DNA from 3 places in the Cytobacillus sp. Hz8 genome. Region 2 is predicted to be linked to each of the others. Evidence: riboswitches for the same ligand, from Rfam matches in the RefSeq annotation. Region 2 holds a riboswitch; each other region holds the start of a gene.
The links. Region 2 has a riboswitch for lysine ahead of ACE38V_RS14165 (aspartate kinase). Riboswitches for the same ligand answer to the same signal wherever they lie in the genome.
Positions count from the first base shown of each region.

Region 1: it holds a riboswitch for lysine, as region 2 does, so the genes downstream of both, ACE38V_RS09810 (amino acid permease) here and ACE38V_RS14165 (aspartate kinase) in region 2, are expected to answer to the same signal.
Region 3: it holds a riboswitch for lysine, as region 2 does, so the genes downstream of both, ACE38V_RS06010 (transporter substrate-binding domain-containing protein) here and ACE38V_RS14165 (aspartate kinase) in region 2, are expected to answer to the same signal.

Region 1 covers NZ_JBHKFI010000006.1:101,529-104,813, forward strand. Annotated here, with positions in the region: gene ACE38V_RS09810 (amino acid permease) at 1-1,333, opposite strand, end outside; lysine riboswitch at 1,455-1,634, opposite strand; gene ACE38V_RS09815 (hypothetical protein) at 1,813-2,013, shown strand; gene ACE38V_RS09820 (cold-inducible protein YdjO-related protein) at 2,346-2,597, opposite strand; gene ACE38V_RS09825 (hypothetical protein) at 2,718-2,879, opposite strand; gene ACE38V_RS09830 (YozQ family protein) at 2,917-3,126, opposite strand; gene ACE38V_RS09835 (YjcZ family sporulation protein) at 3,259-3,285, opposite strand, start outside.
Region 2 covers NZ_JBHKFI010000011.1:24,819-28,103, forward strand. Annotated here, with positions in the region: gene uvrC (excinuclease ABC subunit UvrC) at 1-1,179, shown strand, start outside; lysine riboswitch at 1,246-1,423, shown strand; gene ACE38V_RS14165 (aspartate kinase) at 1,536-2,765, shown strand; gene ACE38V_RS14170 (YslB family protein) at 2,851-3,285, opposite strand, start outside.
Region 3 covers NZ_JBHKFI010000003.1:176,850-180,134, forward strand. Annotated here, with positions in the region: gene ACE38V_RS06000 (amino acid ABC transporter ATP-binding protein) at 1-162, opposite strand, end outside; gene ACE38V_RS06005 (amino acid ABC transporter permease) at 184-918, opposite strand; gene ACE38V_RS06010 (transporter substrate-binding domain-containing protein) at 977-1,813, opposite strand; lysine riboswitch at 1,928-2,110, opposite strand; gene nagZ (beta-N-acetylhexosaminidase) at 2,490-3,285, shown strand, end outside.

The DNA of each region.
Region 1 (3,285 bases), on a different contig from region 2:
AAGTAAATATCTTAATATCGGCCGTCCCTGCATAAATGACCCAAACTGAATAAATCGTAGCCAAGAATGCGATGATTCCGTCCATCCATCTTGCCTTCTTACTATTATGATACGTCTCTCCTGTGACAACTAATTTAAGCTGGAACACTGAAGATATGAAATATGGAACAAGATAAGATAAGGTTGCAATATAAATAATAAAATCAAAGGCCTGGGAAATAGAATTGGAGACCGTAGAAAAAATAAATAATTGTCCAATCATATTTGTAACAATGATAGAAAACTTTGGAATTCCCTTTTGGTTTTCTTTTCCAAACTGAGGAATAAAAATCCCGTGCTTTGCTGCTTGAAAAGGGATTTCCCCAGTTAACATGACCCAACCAAGAGAAGAGCCAAATAAACTAATCAGACCAAGTCCAGCCAATAATTTTGCTCCAATTGGTCCTAAAATCGTTTCAATCGCGTCAATTAGCGGCTTATCAGAGGCAATTAATTGATCCTGTGGCAGCATTCCCATCACAAGGGTGCTTATGCCAATATAAATTGCTAACGCTATGAAAAGTCCAAGAATCGATGCTCTTTTTACATCAATTTGCTTTCTAGCACGCGGGGCGAAAACAACCGCTGATTCAACCCCAACAAATGCCCAAAGCGTCGTAATCGCTGCTTTATTAATTTGAGAAAAAATACTCATACTATTCCCTGCATCATCTACTCTTGCTGCAGCTAATGGAAGAATATTTGCCTTTTGAAAAGCAAACAAACCAATAATGATAAACAAGAGAAAACCAATAACTTTTGCCGCTGTTGCTGCGAAATTTAACTTTCCTGCCCCTTCCATCCCATGTAAAATAATCATTGTTGTACCCCATAATAACAATGTGCAAACTAAAAAAGTAATGGCGTTCCCTACTTTTAAAGTAAATGATCCAATTTTAAAAAGCTCTGCACTACTTGTCATGATTGGGAAAAAAGTGGATAGATAGCCTGCAAAGGTAGTAATAATCGCAATATTTCCTGCAAGGTTACCAATCCAATACCCCCAGGTTGCCATAAACCCTGAAAGGGTAGACGCATTAGAACCTGGTTTAAATAATTCTTTTGCATAAATTTGCGGTCCACCTGAAAGCTCCGGTTTTCGTATCGCCAGATTTCCAAATACTAAAACAGTCACTAAAACACCCAAACCGGTTAATAACCAAGCTCCCAACACACCAAGGGGACTCGCCACCTCAGAAAGGGATCGCGGTAGCATAAATATCCCTGATCCCACCATGTTCCCAACAACCAAAGCTGTAAGTATCCACAGTCCAAATTTTTTATTTTGACCCATCTATAGTACTCCTCTCGTTTCTTTCCTCGAGCTTTAGAAATTAGAGATAATATTCAATGATTTGTAAAAGCACAAAAAAGCACACCACTTAACGGTGTACTTTTAAACTGCCGCATCAGGGGAAATGGATAGTTCATCATAACAAAAGCTATGACAGTTCTGCTCCTATTCAAAGACAGACCCAGCTACTAATCATCAGAGAATTCTTAGTGCTTCGGCAATGATTCCTTTTTGTTAAAGTCCTAGAGCTCTCTGACTCTCATTTAACATACTCTTAATGCATTGCGCCTCTAACTCATCTTTAGCTGATGAGGAATTATCAATTCAGTTACGAGGCTAGCTTACTAGAAAGGCGGGGCATTGTCAATGAATAAAAGTATTCTAAAAAAGTAAAATATAACGTTATTTCCACTCATTTCCTCCATGAAAATCCAAAAATGGTGAGAGAATAAACTTAATAAACAAAAGGAGTGAATAAATTGGTTGCGTGGTCTGATGAAAAGAAATTTCTTACAAAAGCACCAAAGGAAACAAATTTCACCGTCGATACCGATGGGCATTTTCCCAATCTAAAAGCAATCGCCGGAGATTCTGTCAATGCCCACAAAAACCTAGAGGAAGCTAATGCTATTTTTACGAAAAAAGAATTGGGACAGCAGAATGAAAATAATGCCTTGTAGACGGGGCTTAGTAAATGTTTCATTATACTTTTGTTCGTTCCTAAATAGAATTTTATCATAAATTTTGCAGTGAATATGTTCGTACAAATATTGACGTATACAGCTTAAATTAGATTGCAATATCTTGTATTAAGGTAGTTGATAAAAAAATGGAAGGTCAAAAAAATGATTCCTCTATCCTCTTCACTTGAATTTATATTCTGTCTCTTTGCTAGCTAATAGCCTGATATTAGAGCTTTTATGATAAATGGAAACTCCCCATTCCCTTATAACACTAAAAACCCACCAAAGCTATAAAGCTCCTGGTGGGTTCAATCAAAAAAATAATTCCATTAAATTTTCGGAAGTTCTCGTATCTCCACGGAAGTTTCATTTCCACATAGCGGACATCTTAAATCATTAGAGGCGAAATCTTTTCTCATCCATCCTTTACAATTTTCATCCAAACAAGAATATACTTCAACATCCATCATGATCATTTCCGGTTTATCATCTTGACCTTTTTTATTAAAAAAAATCGACAACGCCCCCTTATTAGCTTCAAAACCTCTACTAATAGTATAAACCAAAATAAGGAAAAACATTACTAATTCATCCAATTATAATGATATGCTTATAAATTCCAACCTATGCCGCCTATCGGAATTGAATCCCTCGAAAAGTGGAGCAAATGAAAAAGAAGCTTGTCCTATGACTGCTTCTTCCTAATTTTTTAAATCAGAACGTTTACCTAAATCAGGCTCACCTGGAGTTTGATTGCCAGTGGTAGCATTATAGCCTACTCGGTAGCTCGCGTGTCTTTTTTCTCTTAAGGCTTCAGGCATTTGATATTGACTCATATCATCCTGGGCATCCCTTGGCGTCATTTTCCATCACCTTCCTTTCCATTTTCTTGTTATTACATTATTCTTCAGAGCCCTTTCTTGGTATTCCCATTTCCTTTCCATTTACGTTCTCTATTACCGATTGAATTTCACCCTCTGTAAAGGTATCGCTCACTTGCTCATGGGTTGTCGCTAAACCTGAAGATACCTCGTCCTTCCGTTGATAATCTTCCGATTGATACACTCGATTTGCAACTGGGTAGTCATTGTTTTGATTTTTCCCCTTCAAAACAGCAGCCCCTTTCATGTTGGAATAATGTTATTTTATACAAAAAAGGAAATATCATACGAAGAGGTACAGATAGAAAAACCCTTTGATCATCATTTATCAAAGGGTTTCCATTTCATTACTATTTTCAAATTAGAGCCATGCAGCTCCAACAATTAT
Region 2 (3,285 bases):
AAGGATGATCTAACAGAAAAAATGATGGTAGCAGCGGATGAATTGGATTTTGAACGGGCAAAGGAATTTCGCGACAAAATTGCTCATATAGAAGCAACAATGGAAAAGCAAAAAATGCAGACAACCGATTTTATCGATCGCGATGTGTTTGGCTATTCAGTGGATAAAGGTTGGATGTGCGTTCAAGTCTTTTTTATTCGTCAAGGAAAACTGATTGAAAGAGATGTATCGATGTTCCCTGTATACAATGAGCCAGAAGAAGAGATGCTGACTTATTTAGGTCAATTTTATGAAAAAACCAATCATTTTAAACCTAAGGAGGTTTTAATTCCTGAAGCCATCAATGCTGAGTATGCAGAAAATTTATTGCAGGTGAAGGTATTACAGCCTAAAAGAGGGCAGAAAAAAAATCTTATAAACCTTGCTTGCAAAAATGCAAAGATTGCCCTAAAGGAAAAATTTTCATTAATTGAAAGAGATGAGGAGCGAACCATTCGTGCGGTCGAAAAACTTGGGGCGGCTTTAAATATCTATACCCCTCATCGGATTGAGGCATTTGATAATTCGAATATTCAGGGAACCAATCCTGTTTCAGCGATGGTTGTCTTTATTGATGGAAAATCAGAGAAGAAGGAATATCGTAAATACAAAATTAAAACGGTAGAGGGACCGGATGACTATGAATCCATGAGAGAGGTTGTTAGAAGAAGATATTCAAGAGTGCTGAAGGATAACCTGCCACTTCCCGATTTAGTCATAATAGATGGTGGGAAAGGTCATGTGGAAGCAGTAAGAGATGTTATTGAAAATGAATTGGGTCTTGATTTGCCCATATCTGGTCTTGTAAAAGATGAAAAGCATCGTACATCGCAGTTGTTATATGGAGAACCTCTTGAAATCATTCAATTAGAGCGAAATAGTCAGGAATTTTATTTATTGCAAAGAATACAAGATGAGGTGCATCGATTCGCTATCACCTTCCATCGCCAATTACGGGGCAAAAATGCTTTTCAATCTATGTTAGATGACATTCCTGGTATTGGGGAAAAGCGTAAGAAACTTCTATTAAAAACATTTGGCTCGGTAAAAAAAATGAAAGAAGCAAATATGGAAGACTTTACGAATATCGGGATCCCTTCCCAAGTGGCAGAAGAGCTTGTAAAAAAATTACTGGAATAGAATTGCCACAAGAATGGGTCTATGCTATAATGAGTAAACATTTAAATAAACACTTTATCAAATTAAAGTGATGGTAGAGGTGCAAACTTCATCAGTAAAGGTTCGGAGAGGAATAAGCTTCAGTGAGGAACTTTGAAAGGGAATGTTTGCCGAAGTGGGGAAAGGCTTATTTCTTTCTTTGCTGGTCCTGCATTTAAGAAATGTAGGATTGTCAAGATTATTATCTTGGAGCGCTATCTCACTGTGTGCGTATTTTTATTAACTTTATGAACACAGCAATGAGATAGTTCTCATTGCTTTTTTTGTTGAATTTTTTACATAAAAGTTCATTAACTTTGAGCGAAAGAAGGGATATTGTGGGGTTAATTGTTCAGAAATTCGGGGGTACTTCGGTAGGAAGTATTGAAAGAATACAAAATGTTGCAAATCGAGTGATTGAGGAAAAATCAAATGGAAATGAGGTCGTGGTCGTAGTTTCTGCGATGGGAAAAACAACCGATCAGCTTGTCACGATGGCAAATGAAATATCGGCTAACCCTAGCAGAAGGGAAATGGATATGCTTCTTACTACAGGTGAGCAGGTCACTATTTCTTTATTGGCGATTAGCTTGATTGAAAAAGGATTTGATACGCTTTCCTTAACTGGTTGGCAAGCTGGAATTGAAACAGAAGCTGTTCATGGCAATGCGAGAATCTTAAATATTGATGAATCCAAGATTAAAGAGCAACTGGAAAAAGGGAAAATCGTAATCGTTGCTGGGTTTCAAGGAGTAACAAAGGATGGATCGATTACAACACTGGGTAGAGGTGGTTCCGATACAACGGCCGTAGCACTTGCTGCTGCCTTGCAAGCAGATAAATGTGACATCTATACCGATGTAACCGGTGTATTTACAACAGATCCTCGCTATGTAAAGGATGCAAGACAGCTCTTATCAGTTTCATATGATGAAATGCTTGAACTGGCAAATTTAGGTGCGGCTGTGCTTCATCCCCGTGCGGTAGAGTATGCGAAAAATTACAATGTTGCACTTGAAGTTCGGTCAAGCATGGAAAGAATGCGCGGAACAATCATTGAGGAGGAAGCAAAAATGGAGCAAAATTTAGTTGTCAGAGGAATTGCATTTGAAGATCAAATTACAAGAGTATCAATCCTTGGTTTGCCTAATTCCATAACTGGGTTATCGACTATTTTTACAACCTTAGCAAGCAGTCATATTAATGTAGATATCATTATCCAAAGCACAACGGCTGATCAAACAAATAATTTATCGTTTTCCATTAAAACAGCTGATTTACAAGGAACTTTGGATGTATTAGAAAGTAATAAAAAGCTGTTGAAATATAAGAAGGTTGAAACAGAAACAGGACTTGCTAAAGTTTCAATTGTGGGATCTGGGATGGTTTCCAACCCTGGGGTAGCTGCAGAAATGTTTGAAGTATTAGCAAGCAGCGATATTACGGTAAAAATGGTCAGTACATCTGAAATTAAGGTATCAACAGTTATTGATGATATGAAAATGGTGCAAGCGGTTGAAGAACTTCACTCTGCCTTTGAATTATCTCGTGTACCAGTAAATTTATAAAAATAATATTAAGGTAGCAGGGGATAATTTCTCTTAGAATGAAAAAAGCTTTCAATGGAGAAATTCCGATGAAAGCTTTTTTTGGCTACTCAATGACATCTTTTTTGTCCCACTTTATTGTTATTTGAACCTTTCCACCTTTTTTTCGCGGATGTTCAAAGGCTTCGCAGATTACCTTTTTTTGCATTTCATATTGCTGAGCTAGGAATCCAGCTTCTAATTGAAAGGACATTTCTTTTTTCTGTTTTAATTGATGGCTAATAAGTTCGCTTGTAAATTCAAATTCAATTTCATTATTGTTTTCATTTTTAGTTTCTAAAGAACCCCAAGCAGCTTGATGAAAGAAATCAGCAATTTGTTCAAAGGTATCTAAAGGAAATTTTCGTGCAAGACTTTTTCCTGCCCAATATAAAAGGTGTGGCGTGTTCTTACCAAGAAGCTCAGGTATTAGAATTTCCCGAATTAGCTCATAACCAAATGCAGGTACATGATAGTCATTATATGATATTTTTTCTGCGGA
Region 3 (3,285 bases), on a different contig from region 2:
TTCTAATAGATTGATACAGCGAAGCAGGGTCGATTTACCAGAACCGGAGGAACCGATGATACTGACTACCTCTCCTTTATTCACTGAAAAATCGATATCCTTTAATACTTCGTGTGCTCCAAAGGATTTATTTAGATGCTGAATATCAATGACTTTTTCCATGCTCTCTCCTCCTTTCCTTCATTATCTTGCTGGTTGAATCTCATCGTTTGTCATGGTGTAATTTTCCGGTCCTTCTAGCTTTCTTTCAAAATAAAGCAGGATTCTTGTCACAATGAAGGTCATGACAAAATACAAAATACATGCGACAAAGAAGGATTCAAAGTATCTAAAATTATTTCCTGCCACAGATTTCGTTAGGAAATACAGTTCTGATACTGAAATCACATTCAGAACCGATGTATCTTTAATATTAATCACAAATTGGTTCCCTGTTGCAGGCAAAATATTTCGCAGCACCTGCGGCAATACCACATTCATCATCGTTTGAAAATGATTCATCCCAATCGCTTGTGCCGCTTCAAATTGACCTTTATCGATAGATACAATTCCTCCGCGAACAATTTCCGCCATATAGGCTCCGGTATTAATAGAAACTACAATAAGCGCCGCAACTAAAACATTCATATCGATATTAAATGCCAATGCGGAACCGTAATAAATGACCATGGCCTGTACGATCATTGGGGTTCCACGGAAAAATTCTATATAAATGGATAGAATAATATTAATGACTTTAAGAATAAACTTTTTCATTCCTCTATCAGGGACAGGAATGGTTCGAATTACCCCTGCCAACAATCCAATAATCGCACCGAGAATGGTTCCAATTAGAGCAATAAAAAGCGTCATCCCTGCTCCACGCAGAAACATTGGCCAATTTTCTGAAATGATTCTGACAATCCAATCGAAGCTCATCTTTCTCCTCCTCCATCATCATGAAACCGGCTGTAATTACAGCCGGCCTAAAAAATCATTATTTGGCTGCTGGCTGATTTTTAATCGCAGCATCCATAATTTCGGTCTGTTGTTCCTCTGAAATGCCTTTTAAAATTTCATTGATTTTTCCTTTTAAGTCACTGCCTTTTTGGATTCCAACCGCAACGGCTGTATCATCCGCTGAAGTTTTAAACCCATCTTTAAATTCAACCATGGCAAAATTCTCATTCGCACTAGATGCACTAACGGCTTCAGGTCGTTCTGAGACATAGCCATCAATAATTCCTGATTCTAGAGCCACCCGCATAGCTGGGAAATTATCCATTGCCTTTGCTTTCTTTACCCCTTTAATTTGATCAATCACGGAATAGTGGAAAGTATTCAACTGAGCGGTTACCTTTGCCCCTTTAAAATCTTGAATAGATGTAGCCTTTTCATACTTGCTTCCTTTTTTCACAACCATTACTAAATTGGACTTGTAATAGTTATCTGAAAAATCGATCGTCTTTTTTCGTTCCGTTGTCGGTGACATCCCTGCAATAATGGCATCAATTTTGCCAGAGGTTAAGGCAGGCACAAGTCCATCCCATTCCGTCTTCACAATCACTAATTTTTTCCCTAAACCATCTGCGATTTTTTTCGCTATTTCTACATCATAGCCCCCTGCATATTCTGAAGCTCCAGCGATTTTCACGCCGCCATTGGAATCATCGTTTTGTGTCCAGTTAAATGGAGCATAGCCTGCTTCAAGCCCCACCTTAAATGTATTTTCATCAGCCGATGCCGATTTAGAACTATCACCTTTCCCACAACCTGCTAATAATACAATGACTGAAAGCATTAATACGAAAAATAATGATGCTTTTTGTTTCATGATCGTCTTCTCCTCCTGATTTTTGACCGAGGACATTTTTTCCACAACAAAAAGCGGCCTGAGGTATACTCAGGCCGCATTATAATAGAATGCCCCGAAACCCTCTCTTTTCCCAAATGAGATAGCACAACTCAGAAAACCGGGTAGTCTCCTGAGACAGTCCTGCAGTTATTCACTGCAGACCCAGCAAGTAATACTGAGAATATTACTCACTTCGGCAACATTTCCTTCTCCTTAGAATCATAGCCCTCTCAAGCTCCGCTAAAGACTGTTAAACATCGCGCCTCTACCTCACTAGTAAAAAGTGAGGTTCGTTATTAGATTATATTATTAAGGCTACCTTATACTGATAAATCTGTCAACCTAGTATAATAATTTGGATGAATTTGGATATCAACGTCATACTAGTATTACTACCCTTTTATTAAAAGATTTTCTCACATATTTTGCACAAAGGAATTATATTTTTAATAGAGGATTTTGCACAAATATTCATTGAATTCACGAATAAATTTTATTTTTTTAGAATAAATGTGAATCAGCCACCAACTTGGATAAGAATAATAATTTCATTAACAAAAACAAATTTTTATTTCTTCTTTATTTTTAATTAGAATTACTTTAGGCTTATTAAAACACCATTACAAATCTCAATAAGAAAGAAGGGCTTCATTATATGATCAAGTCAAAAAATCGTAAATTCAGATATTTTCTATTCCTTTTTTTAACCCTTCTTCTCGTCGCTGGCATTTATACTATTACAAAAAATGCAACCCGTCCCCAACCAAACAAGGATAAACCCATTACCTCTACGCCTAAAGCCAATGAACCGAAAGACCAAGCCAATGACGTAAATGATTTCATTCGTAACACTTTCACCTTATCTGAAGGTGGAAAATTGGTCAATCTTCCATTCATTTCCGGGAAAACGCAAAGAACTGAAGTATCAGGCACATGGGGAAAGCCTACCCAAATTACGAAAGCTGAGGATAAGAGCTATGAGGAGTATACCCAGCACCATGTTGTTTTAGGGTATGAAGGAGATATCTGCAATGATATTCGATCATATGATTCCAAGCTACAATCCATTCGTTACCATAATATTCTAAAAGTTGGCGGTGATCCTGACGAGGTTCGGTACTATAAGGATGAAACACATGACCAAATCATCTTGGTATATCATGTCACACCTGCCTATGATTTAAAATGGATAATGCCAAAACCAACTACTCAGGAACCCAATCCAAAGGCTGATCACATTTCACTATATACTGAAGTAGCCCGACAACCTTCACAACAAACAACCAATCAGCCTAAAACGATATCAGAAACCATTGCGAAGATGAGCTTATCGGAAAAAATCGGGCAAATGATAATTGCTGGCATTTCAGGTACGAGCATGAACGCAAGCACCAAAAGTTTAATAAAAAAAGATAAAGTTGGCGGAATCATCTGCTATGCTGATAATTTGG